3 regions of the Mesorhizobium sp. B2-4-12 genome follow, and region 3 is predicted to be linked to each of the others. Evidence: predicted binding sites of a transcription regulator. Region 3 holds the regulator's gene; each other region holds the start of a gene.
The links. Region 3 encodes LexA, which represses DNA repair genes until DNA is damaged. Its sites were predicted from a motif close to TGTTCNNNNTGTGTTCNG; they were not measured.
Positions count from the first base shown of each region.

Region 1 (7,453 bases), on a different contig from region 3:
GCCATCGGGCGATTGCACGACATTGAACGGCACCATCCCGGCCAGCACCGTCCGCTGGGCAGGCCCGGCGCGCAGCCTGTCGGCATTGTCGACGCCGTTCTGCAGGCTGACCACGATGGCATCTGGGCGAGCATGCGCCCTGATGAGGGCTGCCATCTCCTGCGTCGCGCCGCTTTTGACCGTGACCAGGATCACGTCCGCCTGCGGCAGGGCGGCGGCGGGATCGGCGGTGATTCCAAGCGCCTCCGGCTTGACCAGGCGATCGCGGCCTTCAAGGTCGCTGATGCGCAATCCGCCCTGCCGCAACGCTGCCTCGATGCGTGGCCGGGCGAGCAGGACAACCTGACGCCCGGCAAGCGCCAGGCAGCCTCCGGCGTAGCAGCCGACGCTGCCCGCGCCGGCGACGACGATCCATTTTTCCCCACTTGCCATCCTGCCGCTCCGCGCCTGCCGGTAACGATACGACGTGAATACCATAATGTTGGCGGTATCGTCGGGCATTGGGCTGGCCCCTATGTCTGGCCGTGACAGGCCCTCAGCTTTCGACTATCGCTTTTGCCATGACGCTGCCGACCGATCCCGCCACAAACCTCGCCGCCCTTATCCGTTGCGCTTCGGTGACGCCAGCCGAAGGCGGTGCGCTGACCGCGGTGGAGATGATGCTGAAGCCGCTCGGCTTCGCGGTCGATCGGCCGGTGTTCTCCGAGGACGGCACGCCCGACATCGAGAACCTCTATGCAAGGCGGTCCGGCAACGGCCCGCATCTGATGTTCGCCGGCCATACCGACGTCGTGCCGGTCGGCGACGAAGCCGCCTGGACGCATCCGCCTTTCGGCGCCGAAATCGCCAATGGCGAGATGTTTGGCCGTGGCGCGGTCGACATGAAGGGCGGCATCGCCTGTTTCATCGCCGCCGTGGCGCGTCATGTCGAGACAAATGGCGGCCTTAAGGGCTCGGTCTCGCTGCTGATCACCGGCGACGAGGAAGGGCCCGCCATCAACGGCACGGTCAAGCTGCTCGAATGGGCCGCTTCCAGGGGCGAGACATGGGACGCCTCGATCATCGGCGAGCCGACCAATCCCGATACCCTGGGCGACATGATCAAGATCGGCCGGCGTGGCTCGCTGTCCGGCGCCATAACAGTCAACGGCCGCCAGGGCCACGCCGCCTATCCGCAGCTTGCCGACAATCCGGTGCGTGGGCTCATGAGCCTGGTCGACGCCTTGCTGCACCCTGTCTTCGACAAGGGGACCAGGGATTTCCAGCCGACCAATCTTGAAGTCACCTCCATCGATGTCGGCAACCCGGCCACCAATGTCATCCCGGCCAAAGCGACAGCGACCTTCAACATCCGTTTCAACGACACCTGGACGGCCGAGACCGTCCAGGCCGAAATCCACAACCGCCTCGATCAGGCTGCCAAGCGCAAGAAGTATCGGTCAGGCAAGAAGACGCCGGTCGACTACGATCTTGTCTGGCGCGACCGGCCGAGCCATGTCTTCCTGACCCGCGACGACAGGCTGGTCGAAACGCTGCGCGGCTCGGTCAAGGCTGTGGTCGGCAAGGAACCGGCACTGTCCACCTCGGGCGGCACATCGGATGCGCGCTTCATCAAGGATTATTGCCCGGTGGTCGAGTTCGGCCTGGTCGGCAAGACTATGCATATGGTCGACGAGCGCGTCGCCATTGCCGATCTCGAAACGCTGACCCAAATCTACCAACGCTTTATTGAAGACTGGTTCGGGCAGGGCTGAGCATGCTTTCAGCGGACGAAACCCAAGCTTCGCTGACCGGTGCCTGGCGGCTGATGCTCGGCAAGGCCGATGGCCTGCGACTGCTCGACCTGTCGGCGGACGGGTTTTGGAATTCCTTCTTCGCCATCATTGTCGCGACACCGGCGCTGATCGTCGGCTGGGTCGGCATCGCCAATGAGATCGGTGATCCCGATGCCTTCGCGGGTCGCTTCAGCATGCTGGTGCGCCTGGCGACGGTCGATATAGGCTCCTGGGTGCTGCCGCTGGTCGCGCTCGCTCTGGTCGCGCCGCGTGCCGGCATTGGCGGCCGCTTCGTCCATTATGTCGTCGCCAGCAACTGGGCCTCGGCCATCACCGCCTGGCTGATGCTGCCCTCGGCGCTGATCAGGCTTTTCCTGTCGTCGGCAAACCAGGTATCGAGCCTCGTGTCGCTGCTGTTGTTTTCCCTGTCGATGGTGCTGACCTGGCGCATGACCAATGCGACGATCGGCAGGGGCGCGGCGGTCGGCACCGCCGTTTTCGTCGGCATGTTCACCGCCTCGCTGCTGGTGCTGTTCGGGCTGCAGATGTTGCTTGGCATCACCGTACCGGACGATGTCGGTGCTCAGAGCTTGTCGGGGTTCGTTCCAGGATAGAGCCGACTTTACCCGGGGGTAAAGCCTTCCGATACCCGGGGAGAGAGAGCCTTCCAGACTCAACCGGGGGTAGAGTCTTCCGGACTCTGGTTGGGGTAGTCGACCCCGATCAGGAAAAGCCCGTCGGGCGGCGCCACCTGGCCGCAGGCGGCGCGGTCGCGTGCCTCGAGCGCCGCCTTGAGGTCGCCGACGGTCCAACCGCCCTCGCCGATCCGCTTGAGCGAGCCGACCATGGAGCGCACCTGGTTGTGCAGGAAGGAACGCGCCGAGGCCCGCACCTCGATCAGGTCGCCCGTCCGGCTCACATCGAGCCGCTCCAGCGTCCTGACCGGGCTGTTGGCCTGGCACTGCGTCGAGCGGAAGGTGGTGAAGTCGTGCCGCCCGAGCAGGATCTTCGCTGCTTCGTGCATGGCGCCGGCATCAAGCTGCTTTGGCACCCACCACACCTTGCCCTTTTCCAGCGCCGAAGGCGCACGCCGGTTGAGGATGCGGTAGAGATAGTGACGGCCGGTGGCCGAGAAGCGCGCGTCGAAATCGTCCGAGACGGCCACCGCCCTCAGGATCGCGACACGTGCGCCGGCGGCCTGCAGATGGGCGTTGACGGCATCGCGCACCTTGTCGCCAGGCCATGCCTTGGCGAGGTCGGCATGCGCCACCTGCGCGGTGGCGTGCACGCCGGCATCGGTACGGCCTGCGGCGCGCAGCCGGACTGCCTCGCCACAAAATTTTTCGATCGCCTGCTCGATCGCCTGCTGCACGGAAGGCTGATCGGCCTGGTGCTGCCAGCCGGCAAACCGGCTGCCGTCATATTCGATGTCGAGGCGAAAACGCGGCATTTGTGACCAGAGCTCTCGCCTCGAGCAATTCCAGGAAAAGTGTGAAGCGGTTTTCCGTCCGGGATTGCGTTTGAACAAAAACGCAGAGCAGTTCGCCGTTTCCGTGAAACGGTGGACTGCGCTATGCGGCGAGAGCGGTGAAGGCCGGGGCGTAGACCAGCCTGCCGGCCTCCGGAGCGTCACCCCAGGCCAGCGCCTGCAGCGCCTCGCCCTGATACTCGCTCTCGAACTTCTCGGCGCGGGCGTGGCTGTAGCCGAAACGGCCGTAATAGGCCGGATCGCCCAGCACGACGGCCAGCGTCTCGCCGGCATCCTTGAGCCGGATATGCGCCTCGCGGATCAGCGCGCCGCCAATGCCGCTGCCATGGAACGAAGGTTCCACCGCCAGCGGCGCCAGCGCCACGGCCGCGAAACGCTTGCCGCCGTTCTGGACGAACAGGCGCGAAAACAGGATGTGGCCGATAACTTGGCCATCCTCTTCCGCCACCAGTTCGGCAACGGCATCGCCGCCGGTCACCAGCGCATCGACCAGCCCTGCTTCCGACTGCTGGCCGAAAGCGTGTTCCTCGACGAGGCGGATAGCCTCGCGATCCCGCGGCGTCGCCGCGCGTATCGACATCATGCTCATGAGAACTTCATTCCTTTTTCGATCTTGGCTCCGCGCAGGAATTCCGACGCGGCGGCGGGCCTTCCGCCCGCCCGTTGAACTTCGACCAGCCTGATCGCGCCTGTCCCGCAGGCGACCGTCAGACGGTCATCGAGAATTCCTCCCGACTCGCCCAAATCTTCCGAAAGCGATACGCCTTCAGATAGCGTCGAGCGAAGCAGTTTCAGCCGCTCCGGGCGGCCGCCAATGTCAATCTCGGACCAGGCGCCGGGAAAGGGCGACAGGCCACGAAGGTGGTTGTGGACCTCGGCCGCCGGCCGAGTCCAGTCCATGCGCGTCTCGGATTTATCGATTTTTCTGGCGTAAGTCACCCCTTCCGCCGCTTGCGCGGTAAATGTAAGGGTGTTCTTTTCCAGCCGGGCCAGCGCTCCCACCATCAGGGCAGCACCGACACACATCAACCGATCATGCAGATCGCCGGCTGTCATATCGGGGTCGATGGCGCATTTTTCAACCAATCCCACCGGTCCGGTGTCCAAACCCTCTTCCATACGCATCACCATCATGCCGGTTTCCAGGTCGCCCGCCATGATGGCGCGCTGTATGGGAGCGGCACCCCGCCAGCGCGGCAGAAGCGATGCATGGCCGTTGATGCAACCAAGCCGTGGCGCCTCCAGAACCGCCTTCGGCAGCAGCAATCCATAGGCCACGACCACCGCGACATCGGCCCGCAGGTCACGGAAAGCGGCCTGCTCGGCCTCGCCCTTGAGGGACGTCGGCGTACGCACCGCGATACCCAGCCGCTCGGCCTCGCGCTGCACCGGCGACGGCGTCAACTCCAGCCCACGCCGTCCGGCGGCACGCGGCGGCTGGGTATAGACGGCTGATATTTCATGCCCGGCTTCGGCGATGGCGCGCAGCGTCGGCACCGAGAACTCCGGTGTGCCCATGAAGATGACGCGAAGGGGCATTTCCCCCTATCCCACCAACTTGCCCGGCGCCTTGTCCCTGGCGAGCTTCTTGAACTTTTTCACCACCATATCGCGCTTCAGCTTCGAGATATGGTCGATGAACAGCACGCCGTTGAGGTGGTCGATCTCGTGCTGCAGGCAGGTCGCCATCAGCCCTTCGGCCTCCATCTCCTGCAGCTTGCCGTCGCGGTCGAGATATTTCACCCGCACGGAGGCCGGGCGTTCAACCTCGGCGTAATAGTCGGGGATCGACAGGCAGCCTTCCTCGTAGACCGAGCGCTGATCGGCGCTATCCAGGATCTCTGGGTTGATGAAGACATGCGGCGCCGGCGTTTCGTCTTCCTTGGCCAGATCGATCACCAGCATGCGCAGCGGTTCGCCGACCTGGATTGCCGCCAGTCCGATGCCTGGCGCGTCATACATGGTCGCCAGCATGTCGTCGGCCAGCTTTTGCAGGGGCGCGTCGACGCGTTCCACCGGCTTGGAGACCTGGCGCAGGATCGGATCGGGAAGAATGATGAGCGGCTTGATCGGCATGGCGTTCCACCTAAGACCTCGCAGGAATGGCGTCAACCGGTGCGCCCGAGCCCCGTTCACGTTTTGATCTGTGCTATCAGGCCGAATCGGCTATGCTGTCCACATGAATGACCTGAGCACCACCCTTTCGGAGCCCGTCGCACGGCTTGGCGCCTCGACAATCACGCTCAGCCACGCGCTGGCCTTCAGCGCGTTGCTGTTTTTCGGCCTGTTCGTGGCGCTCGTCGTCGCGCTGTGGCGGTCGGCCAAGGCGCGCGCGGTCGCCGCCGCAGAAGCCGCCGACCACGCCCGCGACGCCGAGGCGCGCATGGCCGGCATATTGCAGGCCCAGGCCGAAATGCAGGGGCGCATGGGCGCCATCGCCGAAGTGTTCGGCGCGCGCCAGGCGGAGCTGACGCAGTCGATCGGCCAGAGGCTTGACGCCATGACCGGCCGCCTCGGCCAGACCATGACCGAGCAGACCAAATCAACGCATGAGAGCCTGGCGAAGCTGCAGGAGCGGCTGGCCGTCATCGACACCGCGCAAGGCAATATCCAGTCGCTCGCCGGCCAGGTCGTGCAGTTGCAGGCCATCCTCTCCAACAAGCAGACGCGCGGCGCCTTCGGCCAGTCGCGCATGGAGGCGATCGTCGCCGACGGCCTGCCGCACGGCGCCTATGAATTCCAGGCGACGCTGTCGAACGGCAGCCGGCCGGACTGCCTGGTGAAGATGCCGAACGGCGCGCCGTCGCTTGCCATCGATGCCAAATTTCCGCTGGAGGCGTGGAATGCCATCCGCGCCGCCGATGGCGCCGATTTGCAGAAGGTCGCGGCGCAGGCCTTCCGCCGCGATATCGAGATCCATGTCCGCGATATATCGGAAAAATACCTGATCCAGGGCGAGACGCAGGACACAGCCTTCATGTTCGTGCCGTCGGAATCGGTATTCGCCGAGATCCACGAGAATTTCGAGGCGATCGTCCACAAGGCGCACCGCGCCCGCGTCGTCATCGTTTCGCCGTCCCTGCTGATGCTGTCGATCCAGGTCATCCAGGCGATCCTCAAGGATGCCCGCATGCGCGAACAGGCGCATCTGATCCAGGGCGAAGTGATCCGCCTGATGGAGGATGTCGCGCGTGTCGACGAGCGCGTGCGCAAGCTGCAGGTCCATTTCGGCCAATCTGCCAAGGACATAGACGATATCCTCGTCTCGACCTCGAAAGTGACCAAACGTGGCCAGAAGATCGAGGCGCTGGAGTTCGGCGCGCAGGCCGATGGCGATGCCGGCCAGGAGACGCCGTCACGGGCGCCGGCCGCAAAACTCGACTCCGGTCCGCGCGTCGCCGATTCAAAGACCGGACAGCTCAGGCTGCGGGTCGTCGAAGGCGACGACTAAAAGCAATTCCAGGAAAAGTGCGTAGCGGTTTTCAGTCCGGAATTGCGCAAGAACACAGAGCTAAAGCAATTCCAGGAAAAGTGCATGGCGGTTGTCCGTCCCGAATTGCGTAAGAACTCGGAGCCAGAGCGGGTCAACGATTGCAGTGAACGCTGAACCGCTCGACGGCTTCATCCCGAAGTGGCGTACGGATAATTCCCGATACCTAAACCACAGCCATGACGATGTGTGCCTGGATTTTGGCGGCGACCTCGCCGCTGCCATGCCTGTCGGCAATCGCCGATGCAGCGTAATCCGTGGCGGCGTCCAGTTTTCCTGGATCCCGGGCCTCGATTTCGGTGCGAAGAACGGTTCCCTGACAATAGGCGACGGCCGGGATGCGCGGCGAGGATGCGCGGCTTTGTTCGGCTCGCGTCTCGATCACCACTTGGGAGAAACCGGCGTCCTCCAGCTCACTGCGGATCAATGCCTTATCGTGATAGCCGTGTGGCGTGCGTGCCAGAAAGCGCGGCGGATCGTCCGGAAAAATCCTTGCCAGCGCATTGGTCACATCATCGGCAAACACATTTTCCTCGATGCGATCCCAGACGTTGAACAGAAAATACCCACCGGGTTTCAGGACCCGCTTCGCCTCACGATAGGCGGACAGGCGGTTGGGAAAGAACATCGCCCCAAACTGGCAACAAACGAGATCGAAAGCCGCATTTTCAAACGGCAGCGCCAGCGCATCGGCCTGGC
Region 1 is NZ_VFVC01000016.1:57,106-64,558, forward strand. It holds gene FJ934_RS12205 (2-dehydropantoate 2-reductase) at 1-432, opposite strand, end outside; gene dapE (succinyl-diaminopimelate desuccinylase) at 561-1,754, shown strand; gene FJ934_RS12215 (transporter) at 1,757-2,389, shown strand; gene truA (tRNA pseudouridine(38-40) synthase TruA) at 2,449-3,225, opposite strand; gene FJ934_RS12225 (N-acetyltransferase) at 3,347-3,853, opposite strand; gene fmt (methionyl-tRNA formyltransferase) at 3,850-4,803, opposite strand; gene def (peptide deformylase) at 4,810-5,340, opposite strand; gene FJ934_RS12240 (DNA recombination protein RmuC) at 5,444-6,715, shown strand; gene FJ934_RS12245 (methyltransferase domain-containing protein) at 6,921-7,453, opposite strand, start outside.
Region 1: FJ934_RS12240 (DNA recombination protein RmuC) is a predicted target of LexA. The motif match lies at 5,394-5,411, and genes of this name have one in related genera.

Region 2 (7,453 bases), on a different contig from region 3:
ATCTGGTAGAAGGCAGCACTCGTCATGATCGTCTTGGGCTTGCCCTTGGCGACCTTGATCGATGCATTCCTGGTCGACGAGACGTAGACGACATCGTTGTCCGCCCTGGCGGCGCCGGGTAAAGCGAGCACTCCGCTCGCGGCCAGCGAGGCGACCATCGCCAAGGCGCGCACGAAGTGCCGCCGAGCCGTCATTCGATATAGCGTACGCATCAACATTGTCCCGTCTCGTCCGGTCCCCACCGGCCTTTATTTCTGGTCCCGCGAAGGAACCTGATATTCCTCGGCCTGTGTGCCGCGTGTCACGATGACCGTCTTGAATGTCGGCTTCTCAGGCTCCTTGGCCACCGCGTCGAACAGCGAGCCGGCCGCCGCCTCGGTCTTGGACGCCACCGATCCGCCGAAGGAGGAAATGGTGGTGACGCCGCCATTGCCGTCACCGCCTTCGCTGGCCGACCGCAGCGACAGCGACAACGTGCCGACGGTGCGGGCAAGCGCCACTTTCTGCGCGCCATCGGTCGTCACCTGGATGGTCACGGAATTGGCCACCTGCGGCGTCGTCTGACGCTCGTCGGCGCCCTGGCCGACGCTGAGCACCTTGGCATCGGCGACGACGATTTCGGAGGTGACGGTCGAACCTGCAGCCCCTTGGGCATTCTTGGCCACTTCCTGGATTGCGCCGGCATCGCGTGTCAGCACGACATCGACCCGGTCGCCCGGCGTGACGAAGCCACCGACGCCGGCGATCTCGTCGGTCCGGATGGTGACCGCCCGCATTCCGGGCGCAAGCATGTTGGAGAGCGTCGCACGGCCGTTTGGTCCCGACAGCTTGGCCAGCAGCACCGGCTCGTTGACCTCGATCGGTGACAGCACCACGCGGCCGCCTTCGCCGAGCAATCCGTCGACGGTGGCAAAGGCGCCCTGCGGCAGGGAATCCTGCGGCCACGGAATTTCGCTGAGCTTGGCGCGGTCGATCTCCATGCCGTAACGCAACGGCGCGTTCGCCACGACGATGGTCTTGAATTCGATCCTGGGCGGCGCTGGAGTGGCGATCGACGCCGTCTTTTCCCCGACATCGGCCTTGGCCTGGCTCTTTACCCAGAAATCCGCGGCAAAGATCGAGATCGCGCCGAAAACGGCGGCGATGCCGATCATCGTTATGGCCTTGCCCTTCACGCCGAAACCCCTGATGCCCGCAGTTTCTTGTTATGTTGGGCTCACGCTAGGCGGCATTGTTAAAGAATCAGGTATCCCGCACGGCCGCATTTGATCTATTTCCGGCCGCTTGGTTATCGAATGGTTTTAGGATAAGAGGGGCTAGACCCCCGAACGTAACAGGAACCTCCGTCGCTTGGCGCTGAAAAGCGTGGCAGTATCGACGGGTGATTCGCAGCATCGGACTCTATGGCAGGCATGGACGAAAACAACGATCTCTTCGCCAATATGGACAAGCAGCCGCAGCCGGTTCGGGCGGCCGCGCGCCCGGCGGATCCGCTGGTCCAGGCGGCAAAACGCCCGGCGGCGTCCAAGGACGGCAGCGAGGGCTACAGCGCCGCCGATATCGAGGTGCTGGAAGGTCTGGAGCCGGTGCGTCGTCGGCCAGGCATGTATATTGGCGGCACCGACGACAAGGCCATGCACCACCTGTTCGCCGAAGTCATCGACAACTCAATGGACGAGGCGGTTGCCGGCCACGCCACCTTCATCGATGTCGAACTCTCGGCCGATGGCTTTCTCACCGTCACCGACAATGGCCGCGGCATCCCGGTCGACCCGCATCCGAAATACAAGAAGCCCGCGCTCGAAGTGATCATGACGACGCTGCATTCGGGCGGCAAGTTCGACTCGAAGGTCTATGAGACGTCAGGCGGCCTGCATGGCGTCGGCGTTTCCGTCGTCAACGCGCTGTCGGACCATCTCGAGGTCGAGGTCGCGCGTGGCCGGCAGCTCTACCGCCAGCGCTTTTCGCGCGGCATTCCGGTGAGTGGCCTTGAGCATCTCGGTGAAGTGCACAACCGGCGCGGCACCAGGATCCGCTTCCATCCCGACGAGCAGATCTTCGGCAAGGGCGCGGCGTTCGAACCGGCGCGGCTCTACCGCATGACGCGTTCGAAAGCCTATTTGTTTGGCGGTGTAGAGATCCGCTGGACCTGTGACCCCTCGCTGATCAAGGAAAAGGATCAGACGCCGGCCAAGGCGGAATTCCATTTCCCTGGCGGCCTCAAGGACTACCTCAAGGCGTCGCTCGGCGACGAATTTCAGGTGACGCGGGAAATCTTCTCTGGCAAGAGCGACAGGCAAGGAGGCCATGGCTCGCTCGAATGGGCGGTGACCTGGTTCGGCGGCGACGGCTTCATCAATTCCTACTGCAACACCATCCCGACCGGCGAAGGCGGCACCCACGAGGCCGGCTTCCGTAACGTGCTGACGCGCGGCCTGCGCGCCTATGCCGATCTTGTCGGTAACAAACGCGCCTCGATCGTCACCTCGGAAGACGTGATGATCTCGGCGGCGGGCATGCTTTCGGTGTTCATCCGCGAACCGGAATTCGTTGGCCAGACCAAGGACAGGCTGGCGACGATCGAGGCGATCCGGATCGTCGAGACCGCGATCCGCGATCCCTTCGACCATTGGCTGGCCGACAATCCGCAGGAAGCCTCGAAGCTGCTCGAATGGGTGATCGCTCGCGCCGACGAGCGCGTACGCCGCCGCCAGGAAAAGGAAGTGTCGCGCAAGAGCGCGGTGCGCAAGCTGCGGCTGCCGGGCAAACTCGCCGACTGCACGCAGAACGCCGCCGCCGGTGCGGAACTCTTCATCGTCGAAGGCGATTCCGCCGGTGGCTCGGCCAAGCAGGCGCGCGACCGGGCCAGCCAGGCAGTGCTGCCGTTGCGCGGCAAGATCCTCAACGTCGCCAGCGCCGGCAATGACAAGCTGGCCGCCAACCAGCAGATATCGGACCTGATCCAAGCGCTCGGCTGCGGCACGCGCTCCAAGTATCGCGACGAGGATTTGCGCTACGACCGCGTCATCATCATGACCGACGCCGACGTCGACGGCGCCCACATCGCCTCTCTGCTGATCACCTTCTTCTATCAGGAGATGCCGGCGCTGGTGCGTGGCGGTCACCTCTATCTGGCGGTGCCGCCGCTTTACTCGATCAGGCAAGGTGGCAAGGTGGCCTATGCCCGCAACGACGCGCACAAGGACGAGCTCCTGCGCACTGAATTCACCGGACGCGGCAAGGTCGAGCTCGGCCGTTTCAAGGGCCTGGGTGAAATGATGGCCTCGCAGCTCAAGGAGACCACCATGGATCCGAGGAAGCGCACGCTTCTGCGGGTCGATGTGATCGATGCCGAGGCGGCGACCAAGGACGCGGTCGACGCGCTGATGGGCACCAAGCCGGAGGCTCGCTTCCGCTTCATCCAGGAACGTGCCGAATTCGCCGAAACGGAAGTGCTGGATATCTGAGCGCCCCCTGCTCTACCTTGTCCGTGCGGGTACGGAGTCGAACATGTGATCGGGGCGCGGCTGAAAGATTATCTCGGGACACGGTTCGCCGACCTGACGCGACCCACGCGCTCGGACTGGATCTTCGCCCTTAGAACCGTTTCGGCCGGCCTGATCGCGCTGCTGGCCGCCTACGCCCTCAAGCTCGACCATCCGCAGTGGGCGATGATGACGGTGTTCATCGTTGCCCAGCCGGTCGCGGGCATGGTGCTGGCCAAAGGCTTCTACCGCCTGCTCGGCACATTGGCGGGCGGATTAGCGTCAATCGCCATCACCACGGTCTTCGGCTCCAATCCGTGGCTGCTGGTGACCGTGCTTGCCGTCTGGATCGGCATCAGCACCTTCGTCTCGTCGCTGCTGCGCAATCCCGAGGCCTATGGCGCGGCGCTTGCCGGCTACACCGCGATGATCATTGGCCTGCCGGCTTTCGGCCAACCCCATCTCGTGGTCGATCTGGCGGTCGCACGCTGCGCTGAAATCGTGCTGGGCATAGTCTGCGCCGGCGTGACCAGCCGGCTGATCCTGCCGAAGCTGGCGGGCGATGCCATCATCGAAAGGCTGAAGCGCTCCATTCTCGACCTTGCCATTTATGCGGGCGGTGCATTTTCCGGCCGCGACAGCGCGGTCTTGGCCGATCTTCACCGAAAGCTGATCGCCGAAGCGGAGATACTTGGTGAAATGCGCGTCTATGCAAGGCTGGAGGCGCCGAGCCTGGCGACCCGCGCGCATCCGGTCCGGCGCACCATCGGCCAGCTTCTGTCCGCTCTGTCGGCCGCGCGCGCACTGCATGCCCATGCCGCGCCAAAGAACGCGGCGCTCATTCCCGTGCGCGCCGACCTGCATACCCTGGTCAGGGAACTCGCAGGCAAACCAGGCGCTCTCGAGGACACCACGCCGTGGGTGGTGCGGCTCGATACCATCGCCGCCAAGGCACGGCAGATGCCGGACATGCCGGATGGGCAAGGTGATGAGAGGCTCGGCACCATCACTCGCCTGACCATCGCCGCCGATTTCGCGGAAGCCTTGAAGCAGGTGCTGCGCGGCCTCGACGCGTTGCGTGCGCCAGCCCCGCGCGCCGCCCGTGTGCGCAAGCAGCCGGCGCTGGTGGTACACCGCGACTACCATGCGGCCTCGCGCAACGCTGTGCGCGCGGCACTCGCCACCTTGCTGGTCGCGGCCTTCTGGCTGACGACGAAATGGTCGGAAGCCGCGGGCACGGTCATCCTGGTCTCCGTCGTCTCCAGCCTGTTCGCCGCCCGCCCCGATCCCGTGCAAGTGGCCTGGGGCTTTTTCAAGGGCACCTTGCTGGCCCTGCCCTTTGCCTTCGTTGTCGGTCAGATCGCCTTGCCCGCCTTGCCCGGCTTCGGCTGGTTCACGATCTTCGTCGTGCCGATCCTGGTGCCTGCCGCGCTGGCGATGGCCAATCCGCGCTATGTTGGCGTGGCGACGGCCTTTGCCATCAATTTTCTGGCTTTCCTCAGCCCGCATCAGGCGATGACCTATGATCCCGGCCCTTTCCTGGCGGGTTGCGCATCGATCCTGGTTGGCATCCTGCTGGCAATCGGTGTTTTCATCGTTGTGTTGCCCTCCGATCCGTGGATCTTCGTCAACCGCATCGTGCGTGTGATGCGCGAAGACCTGGCGCGCCTCTGCTTGCATGAGCGTGTGCCAAGACGTACCGCTTTCGAGAGTCTCGCCTATGATCGGGTCAATCAACTGATGTCGCAGACGCAGCGCATTGGAAAAAAAGGCGATGCGGTTCTGGACGGCAGCATAGCCGGTGTCACCGTTGGCGTCGAAATCCTGCGCCTGCGCCACGCGCTGCAAAGTTCCACCTTGGCAGCCGAAACGACCCTCTCGATCTCGAATTTTCTGCGCGGACTGGCGCGCGAGCTGTTGTTCCGGCGGCCAGGCGAGCCGCAGACTTCAACCGTGACCGTCGCCAGACAGTATGCGGCTATGATCACACAGCGAAGCAGCGCCGGTGAAATGCTGCAGATCGCAGCCTCGCTGCGCATCATCGCCGCCGCGATCGAGGATTTTCCGGATTTCTTCGCGAAAGACCGAGGCTAGAGCAATTCAGGAAGAGTGCGCAGCGGTTTTCCTGAATTGCGCAGAAAAAAGAATTAGAGCGGGGTCAACGATTCCATCTGAACCGCCCTAAGCCGCCGCGATCGCCAGTGCATGGCCGCGTGCGTTCTCGCGCAGCGCGTTGAGATGGATCGACTTGACCAGGGCGGCAAGATCGCCTTCCGCGGATTGCCCGCCCAATTCCTTGAGCATCAGCCAGCTGACTTCCTGCACGCCGGCAATGCGCTTGCCATTGGCGACCTCCCGCCAGATTTTCAGCGCACGCAGGATAATCGCATGCGTGGAGACGGCGAGGCCGGCGCTACGGAACAACGCGTGTAAAGCCACATCATGCCCGCCTGCCAGCAGCGCCCTCACCCGCTGCTCGGGCTGCTGGCCGAGCGCGACCAGCGTGGAACCGAAGAAATCGACCTTGCCATGCGCGATGGTGCGGATGAGGAAGCTCGCCGTGAGATCGCCACGCAGCCTGAGATGTTCGATCAGCGCGGCGTGCTCTTCCTGCCGCGTGCCCTCGATCAGCGTTACCGAGGCCTTGACGCAGGCATCGCGCATGACGCGGTCGGCACGCGCGGCGCCCATCAGGGCCATGACCAGCGGCGACGTCTTCAATGTCTCGCCGAGCTTGACGAGCAGCATGTGCCGGCAGTCGGCAGGCAGGCGGGCATCCGATATCAGCGCTTCTCGCACCCGTGGGAGATGCCCGTGGCGTTCGGCCATGCGGCGGAAGCTCAGCGAAGCAATCTCAGCGCCGCTGTTGGCCAGCAGGACAGCGCAGGCTTCCGCCTCGCCGATCTCGGCGATGGCCGCCGCCAGCGCCATCGAGACGAGCGGGCGGTCGGCGATCAGCTTCTGCGTTGCCTTCGGGCTCGCCGCGACGCGGTTGATCAGATCGGCGTCGGTGAGCAGCGGTGAGCGCGCCAGCACGACGCCGGCCACCTCCGGCTGGTCGGACGCCAGCGCACTGATGATCTGCAGCGGCGCGTGGTGGCTCATCGAAAGCGCTTCGGCCATTGCCAGCCGCACTTTCGACGAGGCATCGTCGAGCAGCAGCGTCAGCGCCGCTTCGGCGGCGCAGCGGTCCTCGAACGGCAATTCGGAATTGACATAGGCCCGGGCCAACGCATTGGCCGCCGCGGCACGCTCCGACACCCTGGCCGTGTAGATCCATTTCAGGAAATGCGAAACAACAACCATGCCGCCTGCCAACGCCCTTTGCCGGAAGGTTTCCAGCCCCGTGCAGACGGTAGGCAGAAATGGTTTACGAACCGTTCACCATGTTCATTAACTGGCTTGCGAGCGCCGGATGCAGCGCCTATCAACCGTCAGACAGCGCAGGAGACGGAGAATGGCCGGACTATACCTCGAAGAGTTTGTCGTCGGCCACGTCTTCCAGCACACGCTGCGCAAGACCGTGACCGAGAGCGACAACATGCTGTTTTCGGTGATGACGTTGAACCCGCAACCGTTGCATATCGACTTCGATTTCGCCGCGAAGAGCGAATGGGGCAAGCCGCTGGTCAACTCGCTGTTCACGCTCGGTCTGATGATCGGCATCTCGGTCAACGACATCACGGTCGGCACGACGGTCGCCAATCTCGGCATGAAGGAAACCGTGTTTCCGCATCCGGTCTTCCATGGCGACACCATCCGCGTCGAGACAACGGTTGTCTCGGTACGCGAGTCCAAGTCGAAGCCCGATCGCGGCATCGTCGAATTCGAACACCGCGCCTATAATCAGCATGGTGATCTGGTCGCCAAATGCGCCAGGCAGGCGATGATGCTGAAGAAGACCACCTGATGCGCTCGCTGCTGTTTGTCCCCGGTGATTCCGAGCGCAAGCTGGAAAAGGGATTTGG
Region 2 is NZ_VFVC01000019.1:52,240-59,692, forward strand. It holds gene FJ934_RS13620 (type II and III secretion system protein family protein) at 1-218, opposite strand, end outside; gene cpaB (Flp pilus assembly protein CpaB) at 249-1,175, opposite strand; gene parE (DNA topoisomerase IV subunit B) at 1,413-3,467, shown strand; gene FJ934_RS13635 (FUSC family protein) at 3,513-5,579, shown strand; gene FJ934_RS13640 (DUF2336 domain-containing protein) at 5,667-6,791, opposite strand; gene FJ934_RS13645 (MaoC family dehydratase) at 6,943-7,395, shown strand; gene FJ934_RS13650 (CoA ester lyase) at 7,395-7,453, shown strand, end outside.
Region 2: parE (DNA topoisomerase IV subunit B) is a predicted target of LexA. The motif match lies at 1,325-1,342, and genes of this name have one in related genera.

Region 3 (7,453 bases):
TTGGTGAAGGCCATCACCGCGGCGACATCCTGCAGATCGCTGGCGCCGGTCATGCCTTCGTCTCCGGAGTCCCATGACGGCACCAGCTTGGCCGCGACCGGATCGGTGACCGCGGCAAAGACGATCGGAATGTCGGATCCTGCGAGCGCCTTCTTGGCGATCTGCGAGACTGGCGTGGTGATGGTGTAAATCAGCTTGGGCTGCTCCGCCTGCAGCTTGGCGATCATCTGCGGCACAAGCGATGCGTCGAAATTGGTATGGCTCTCGGTGTAGACGACGTCCTTGCCCTCGACGAAGCCGTTGTCCGTCAGCGCCTTCTTGAAACCGGCTATGGCGGCATTCAACTGAGGATGCTCTCCGAAATTGGCTATGCCGATACGAATCTGATCAGCCGCGGCGCTGCCGGCGCTGACCATCAAGGCGCCTGCCAGGGCCAATCCTGACAGCCATTTCGACTTCAACATCATTTCCTCCCAGATTTGATTAGCGCCGCTTAAAGACGGCACATCAGGCGATCATGGTCAGTCCGCCGGTCCATGTCAAACATTATATATAATTCTTGCCATGCACCGCCATGATATATAATTTTCCGAGCCTGACGATGGACGGACTGCGATGCAGGATCAGAATAGTTCCACAAAGACGGAGGCGGCCTATCAGCTGCTGCGGCGCGATATTCTGACGACGCGCCTCATGCCGGGTGCGCCGCTCAAGTTGAGTGCGCTGCGCGGCACATATGGCGTCGGCTGGACGCCGCTGCGTGAAGCATTGTCTCGGCTTGAAGCCGAGCGCCTTGTCACTGCCATCAGCAATCGCGGCTTTGCCGTCGCTCCCGTGTCGCGGGCCGAACTCGAGGACCTGGCGCGCGCGCGGATGGTTGTCGAGATGCCCCTGTTCCTGGAATCGATGGAAAAAGGCGACAGGCAATGGGAAGATGCCGTTGTCACCGCTCATTACCGGCTCTCTCGCTGCAAGACCGCGGTTGACGACCCCTCGGATGCGGCCGTCGATCAATGGGACGAAAGCCACGAGGCCTTTCACGCGGCGCTGCTGAGTGCTGCGACGTCCAACTGGCTGCTGCGATTCCGCTCGACGATCGCGGATCAGCTGCGGCGACATCATCGTTTTCTCGGCCTGGCGCCGACTTTGCGGGCAGCGGCCGGCCTCAAGCATGGCTATGGAGAGGCCATGGACGCACTGCGCGAGGCGATCGCGATCGAGCATCACACCGCGATCATGGAGGCGGCGCTCGATCGTGATGTCGAGCGGGCAAAGGCATTGATGACGGCGCATATCGGCTACACGCTGCACGTCTATGTTCACAGCGAAGACAGCAGCGCCAACAACTACACCGCACGCGCCGGCAGCCTGAAAGCGGTTTCCGGATGATTTCGGCGCTTCCGCGCCGTCCGACGCTTACACACGGATCCATCCCCCAAGCGAGCTGGCGAACGTTGGCGTTTTGGTTTCGTTTCGTTCCGCTGGGATGACACTGGGCGACTCCATAAATCCGCCCCGTGCGCCTTTCAAACGACTGAAGCCAAACCTCAACAAGGGGTGGGCCACAGGCCATTAACCAAAACGATTTCAATGCGTGTGTCCGGGGCAGAAATCGTCGGTAAGCGTCGGTTGCCGTTTGTTGCCGGCGGCAAAAATTTCGAACCCCTTAACAAATTCACTAAACTTTAAACGGTTGCGGAACACAACTGGAACAGATAGTGTTTGTTCTGGGTTTGTTTTTCGATTCCGATTCAGACCCTTCGTTCAATGCCTTGGGGGCCGCCATGCTGACGCGCAAGCAACATGAACTGCTGATGTTCATTCATGAACGGCTCAAGGAAAGCGGCATCCCGCCTTCCTTCGACGAGATGAAAGAGGCTCTTGATCTTGCCTCCAAGTCGGGGATCCACCGCCTGATCACGGCGCTGGAGGAACGTGGCTTTATTCGGAGACTGCCCAACAGGGCGCGCGCACTGGAGGTGCTGCGGTTGCCGGATTCGATCGCGCCCGGCCTCAACGCGGCAAAAAAATTTTCGCCAAGTGTCATCCAGGGCAGCCTCGGTCAGGGCAACCTTGGTCGCCAGATCAAGCCGGCGCCGTCGCGCTTGCCCGCGGCCGGCAATGACGACGATGCGGTTCCCGCGGTCTCGATCCCGGTGATGGGCCGTATCGCCGCCGGTGTGCCGATCGATGCCATCCAGCATCAGACGCATTCCATCTCGGTCCCGCCTGACATGATCATGGGCGGCGAGCACTATGCGCTGGAGGTCAAGGGCGACTCGATGATCGAGGCCGGGATCTTCGATGGCGACACGGTCATCATCCGCAACGCCGATACAGCGAGCCCGGGCGAGATCGTCGTGGCGCTGGTCGACGAAGAGGAAGCGACCCTGAAACGGTTCCGCCGCAAGGGAGCTTCGATTGCCCTTGAAGCCGCCAACCCGGCCTACGAGACCCGCATTTTCGGGCCGGACAGGGTCAAGGTGCAAGGCAAACTCGTCGGGCTGATCAGGCGCTACTGAGCAGGCACTGGCGCGCTGGTATTGTCAGGCTTTTTATAGGGCGGCAGGCCCCTCGCCTCGCGCGAGAATTTGCGCTGTTCATGCCAGGGACGGTATGGCCTGTCGACGGCGAAGCTGACGATTGGTGGGCCAGTCGCCGATTGGCGGTCGAAGAAGACCGCAGCACTCCCTTTGCGAGCGAGTTGCCGTTTGGTGACGACGAGAACCAGCGGGTTATGGCAGGCGTCATAGCCAGTCGCGTCGTTGACGACGATCACGTCGGCGAAACCGCAGGCTTTCCAGGTATCCTTGCGGTCTTCGACATGCGCGATAATCGCTCCGGACGGGTGCCTGGCGAGGCAGACGCCGTCGGTGCAGTAGAACGGTGCCCCCGGCGGCAGGTTTACGGCATCGGCAATGGCGAACTGCCCGTCTGTCTTGTTGAACACCTCCGGCACGACGATGCTTTCGGATACCAATGCACGTTTCCAGTTGTCGACGGTGAATTCGTTCGGGCGTGCCCGGCTGACCGCGAGTTCGCCACCGCCGATCGGCACCGCGACCAGCCGGGCATCTTCCGAGATCAGCACATCGGGCGTGCGCGTATCCGACACAGTCAACAGGCCGGCAAGCGCGAACGGGAGTGCGGCGAGCCGCAGCCATGTCGTCGCCATCGTCGCGATGACCAGGGCGACCGTCACCAGCAGCACGGATTGCTGGGAAATCAGCCCGACCGCATCGACAGGAGAGCGTTCCGATATCCACGCCGATATGGCGATCATTGCCGTCAGGCCCTTGCCCATCAGGTAAAGGGATGGCGCATCCAAGCCGAACGGCATGAGCAACGCGCTGGCGACGGCCAGGAACATCACGACCGAAACGATCGGCATGACGGCCAGATTGGCGAACAAGCTGAGTGGCGATACACGCTGGAAATGCCAAATGGCAAACAGCGCCGTGGCGCTGCCGGCAATAATGGATGTCATTGCCACGCCTCCTGTGAGCGCGACGAGTTTGCCCATGAGAAAACCGGCCGGTGTTCGTCTGGGCGGAGGCGTTCTGATCTTCCTCGCGCGATAATCCGCCCAACCGGCATAGGCGCCGACCAGGGCAGCGGTCGCGGCGAACGACATCTGGAAACTCGGTCCGACCACTTCATGCGGCGAGACCAGGATAACGGCGACCGCCGAGATCGCCAGATTGCGCATGGTCAGAGCCGCGCGATCGAACAGAACCGCGATCAGCATCACCGCCAGCATGATGAAGCTGCGTTCGGCGGCAACGACGATGCCCGAAATGACGAGATAGGCAGCGATCGAGAACAGCGCTGCGGCGGCCGCGTATTTCTTCACCGGCCTTCGTGCGGAAAAATCTGGAAACAGCGCGAAGGCGCCGCGCAGCAGACCCATGACCGTGCCGGCGACCAGCGCCATATGCAGTCCGGAAATGGATATGATGTGATAGATGCCGGTTCGCCGCATCGCCTCGTTGATTTCGTCGGGAATGCCGGCGCGCACGCCGACGATCAGTGCCGCTGCGATCTCGCCCTCGGCGCCGCCGACGATACCTGTGATGCGGCCAGCGATGGATTGGCGGGCATTTTCCACCGCAGAGGACAGGCGAGCCGAAAGCGGCATGTCATCGTCCTCGGCTGTGACAATCCTGGGATTGCCGAGAAAAAACCCGCTGCCGCCGATGCCGGCGAAATAGCTGTCGAAGGAGAAATCATAGCTGTCCGGCCGCACCGGACCGGTCGGCGGCAAGAGTTTGGCATAGCCTGATATCAACGAGCCGGCGGTCAATTCCCGCGGTATCTTGCGTGCCGAAAGCCGGACCCTTTCCGGCGCATAGCGCAGTTTCGGCCGGGCGGTGGACGTCACGTCAATGGTCAGCCGGATGCGGCCGGTCTCCATCCGATCGAGCGAGACGACGCGACCCGTCACTTCAGTCGAAATCTCCGAGCCCAGCATTCGTGTTCCGGCCCGCCATGTTTCGACCTTCGCCGCGAGCAGGCCCAGCGCGCACAGCAGCATCGCCGTGAAACACAGATGGGTTTTTGGCCAGGAACGCGACGCAAGCGCACAGAGCGCCGTCAGCACGACGACCGCTACAGGCTTGGCAAAATCAGGCTCCGCCGCCAGCGAATAGTAGCCGATCGCTCCGGCGGCCAGACAGACCGGCACCAGCAGAAAGGCGATGCCCCGGTCAAGTTCCAGTTCCGCCGCCTTGGCCACGCCATGGCGCAGGCGAGGCAATGATGTCAGGCCGAATTGCCGGCGCACGCGCGCAATCCTGCCTGCGGCAGGCGATAGACTTGGTGCAGGGATATCCGCCTGCGGCGGCCGGGTGCCCGGCGCGGGCACGAGGGGCGTAGGTGATGGCAACGGGATAGCCGGATGCGTTGCAAACAAGGACCGTTCGCTGACGCCAGCAACAGCGTCCTCGCCCTGATCCGAGCCCCGGCCTCGTCCAGCCATCGGGTCTGCCCCTTGCACCCCTGTCGCCCTATGGTACATGAACCCGCGACGCGCGAAAGTCCGCGCAACCCAACCCCGCTTCAGATGGTTTCCAAGAATTTCATGTCCGACAAGGTCGTCACCCGTTTTGCCCCCTCGCCCACCGGCTATCTGCACATCGGCGGCGCCCGCACGGCGCTGTTCAACTGGCTCTATGCCAAACACACTGGCGGTACGATGCTGCTGCGCATCGAGGACACCGATCGCGAGCGTTCGACCGATGCGGCGACGGCCGCCATCCTGGACGGACTCTCCTGGCTCGGTCTTGGCTGGGACGGCGACGCTGTCTCCCAATTCGAGCGCGCGCCGCGGCATCGCGAGGTGGCCGAGGAACTCGTGCGCCTGGGCAAGGCCTACTACAGCTACGAGACGCCTGCCGAACTGGAGGCGATGCGCGAGGCAGCGCGTGCCAAGGGCCTGCCGCCACGCTACAACGGCCAGTGGCGTGATCGTGATCCGTCCGAGGCGCCTCCCGGCGTCAAGGGCGCAATCCGCATCAAGGCGCCAACCGAGGGCGAGACGGTGGTGCACGACCGTGTCCAGGGCGAGGTGCGATTCCCCAACAAGGATCTCGACGATTTCATCATTCTGCGTTCGGACGGCAACCCGACCTACATGCACGCCGTCGTCGTCGACGACCATGACATGGGCGTAACGCATATCATTCGGGGCGACGATCACCTGACCAATGCGGCCCGCCAGACGGTGATCTACAAGGCCATGGGCTGGGACGTGCCATCGATGTCGCACATCCCGCTGATCCACGGCGCCGACGGTGCCAAGCTGTCGAAGCGCCATGGCGCGCTCGGCGTCGAAGCCTATCGCGCCATGGGGTATCTGCCGGAGGCGCTGCTCAATTACCTGGCGCGCCTCGGCTGGAGCCATGGCGACGACGAGATCATGTCGATCAAGGACATGATCTCCTGGTTCGACATCGGCGACGTCAACAAGGGCGCCGCCCGTTTCGATTTCGCCAAGCTGGATGCGCTGAACGGCGTCCATATGCGCCGCATGAGCGACGCCGAACTGTTCGACATCTTCATCGCCGCCCTGCCCTATCTCGAGGGCGGCCCGGCGATGGCCGCGCGCCTCAACGAGCATAACAAGGCGCAATTGCTGGCGGCCCTTCCGGGCCTGAAGGAGCGCGCCAAGACGCTGGTAGAACTCGTCAATGGCGCCGCTTACCTGTTTGCGGAGCGGCCGCTGCCGGTCGACGACAAGGCGGCGCTGCTGCTCAACGACGATTCCCGCAAGATCCTGCGCGGCGCCCACGAAGCCTTGAATGCGCTTCCGGGGGACTGGACGGCTGCCGCTGCGGAGGCCGCGATCCGCGACTATGCGCTGGCTGGAGGCCACAAGCTGGGCGCCGTGGCACAGCCCTTGCGCGCCGCCCTGACCGGCAAAAGCACCTCGCCCGGCGTGTTCGACGTACTGGCCGTGCTGGGGCGTGAGGAAAGCCTGGGTCGCATAGCGGATCAAATCGATTAGGAGCAAACTGGCCCAAAAAGATTGGCATTGAAAGGCGGGTTTCGCAGTGCAACATTAGGCCTTGGCCCAATCTGGCACGCACCTCCTAAAATGCGGTGGCGAATACGCGCATTGCAGTGATTTCGACGTGTCGCTTCGCAGAAATTTGCCTTTGCCGGCATGATGAAACGAGAAGGAGTTTGCAATGACCGAAGCTGCGACAAAACTGGAATTTGGCGGCAAGACCCAGGAGGCCACGGCCAAGTTGGAGCTCGGCGGCAAGACTCATGAGTTCAAGGTGCGAAGTGGCTCCGTCGGCCCCGACGTCATCGACATTGCCACGCTTTACAGCACAACCGGCGCCTTCACCTACGATCCCGGCTTCACCTCGACCGCGAGTTGCGAATCGGAGATCACCTTCATCGACGGCGATGCGGGCATTCTCCTGCATCGCGGCTACCCGATCGACCAGTTGGCGGAACACGGCGACTTCCTGGAAGTCTGCTACCTGCTGCTCTACGGCGAACTGCCCACCAAGGCGCAGAAGGACGATTTCGATTACCGCGTGACACGCCACACAATGGTGCACGAGCAGATGTCGCGCTTCTTCACCGGCTTCCGTCGCGACGCGCACCCGATGGCGGTGATGTGCGGCGTGGTCGGCGCGCTGTCGGCCTTCTATCACGACTCCACCGACATCTCTGACCCCTACCAGCGCATGGTCGCTTCCATGCGGCTGATCGCCAAGATGCCGACCATCGCGGCCATGGCCTATAAATATCATATCGGCCAGCCGTTCATTTACCCGAAGAACGATCTCGGTTTCGCGGCAAACTTCCTGCATATGTGCTTCGCCGTGCCGTGCGAGGAGTACAAGATCAACCCGGTGCTGGCGCGCGCCATGGAGCGCATCTTCATCCTGCACGCCGATCACGAGCAGAACGCCTCGACCTCCACGGTTCGCCTCGC
Region 3 is NZ_VFVC01000002.1:128,975-136,427, forward strand. It holds gene FJ934_RS01960 (ABC transporter substrate-binding protein) at 1-464, opposite strand, end outside; gene FJ934_RS01965 (GntR family transcriptional regulator) at 616-1,389, shown strand; gene lexA (transcriptional repressor LexA) at 1,785-2,522, shown strand; gene FJ934_RS01975 (ComEC/Rec2 family competence protein) at 2,516-4,978, opposite strand; gene gltX (glutamate--tRNA ligase) at 5,081-6,505, shown strand; gene gltA (citrate synthase) at 6,690-7,453, shown strand, end outside.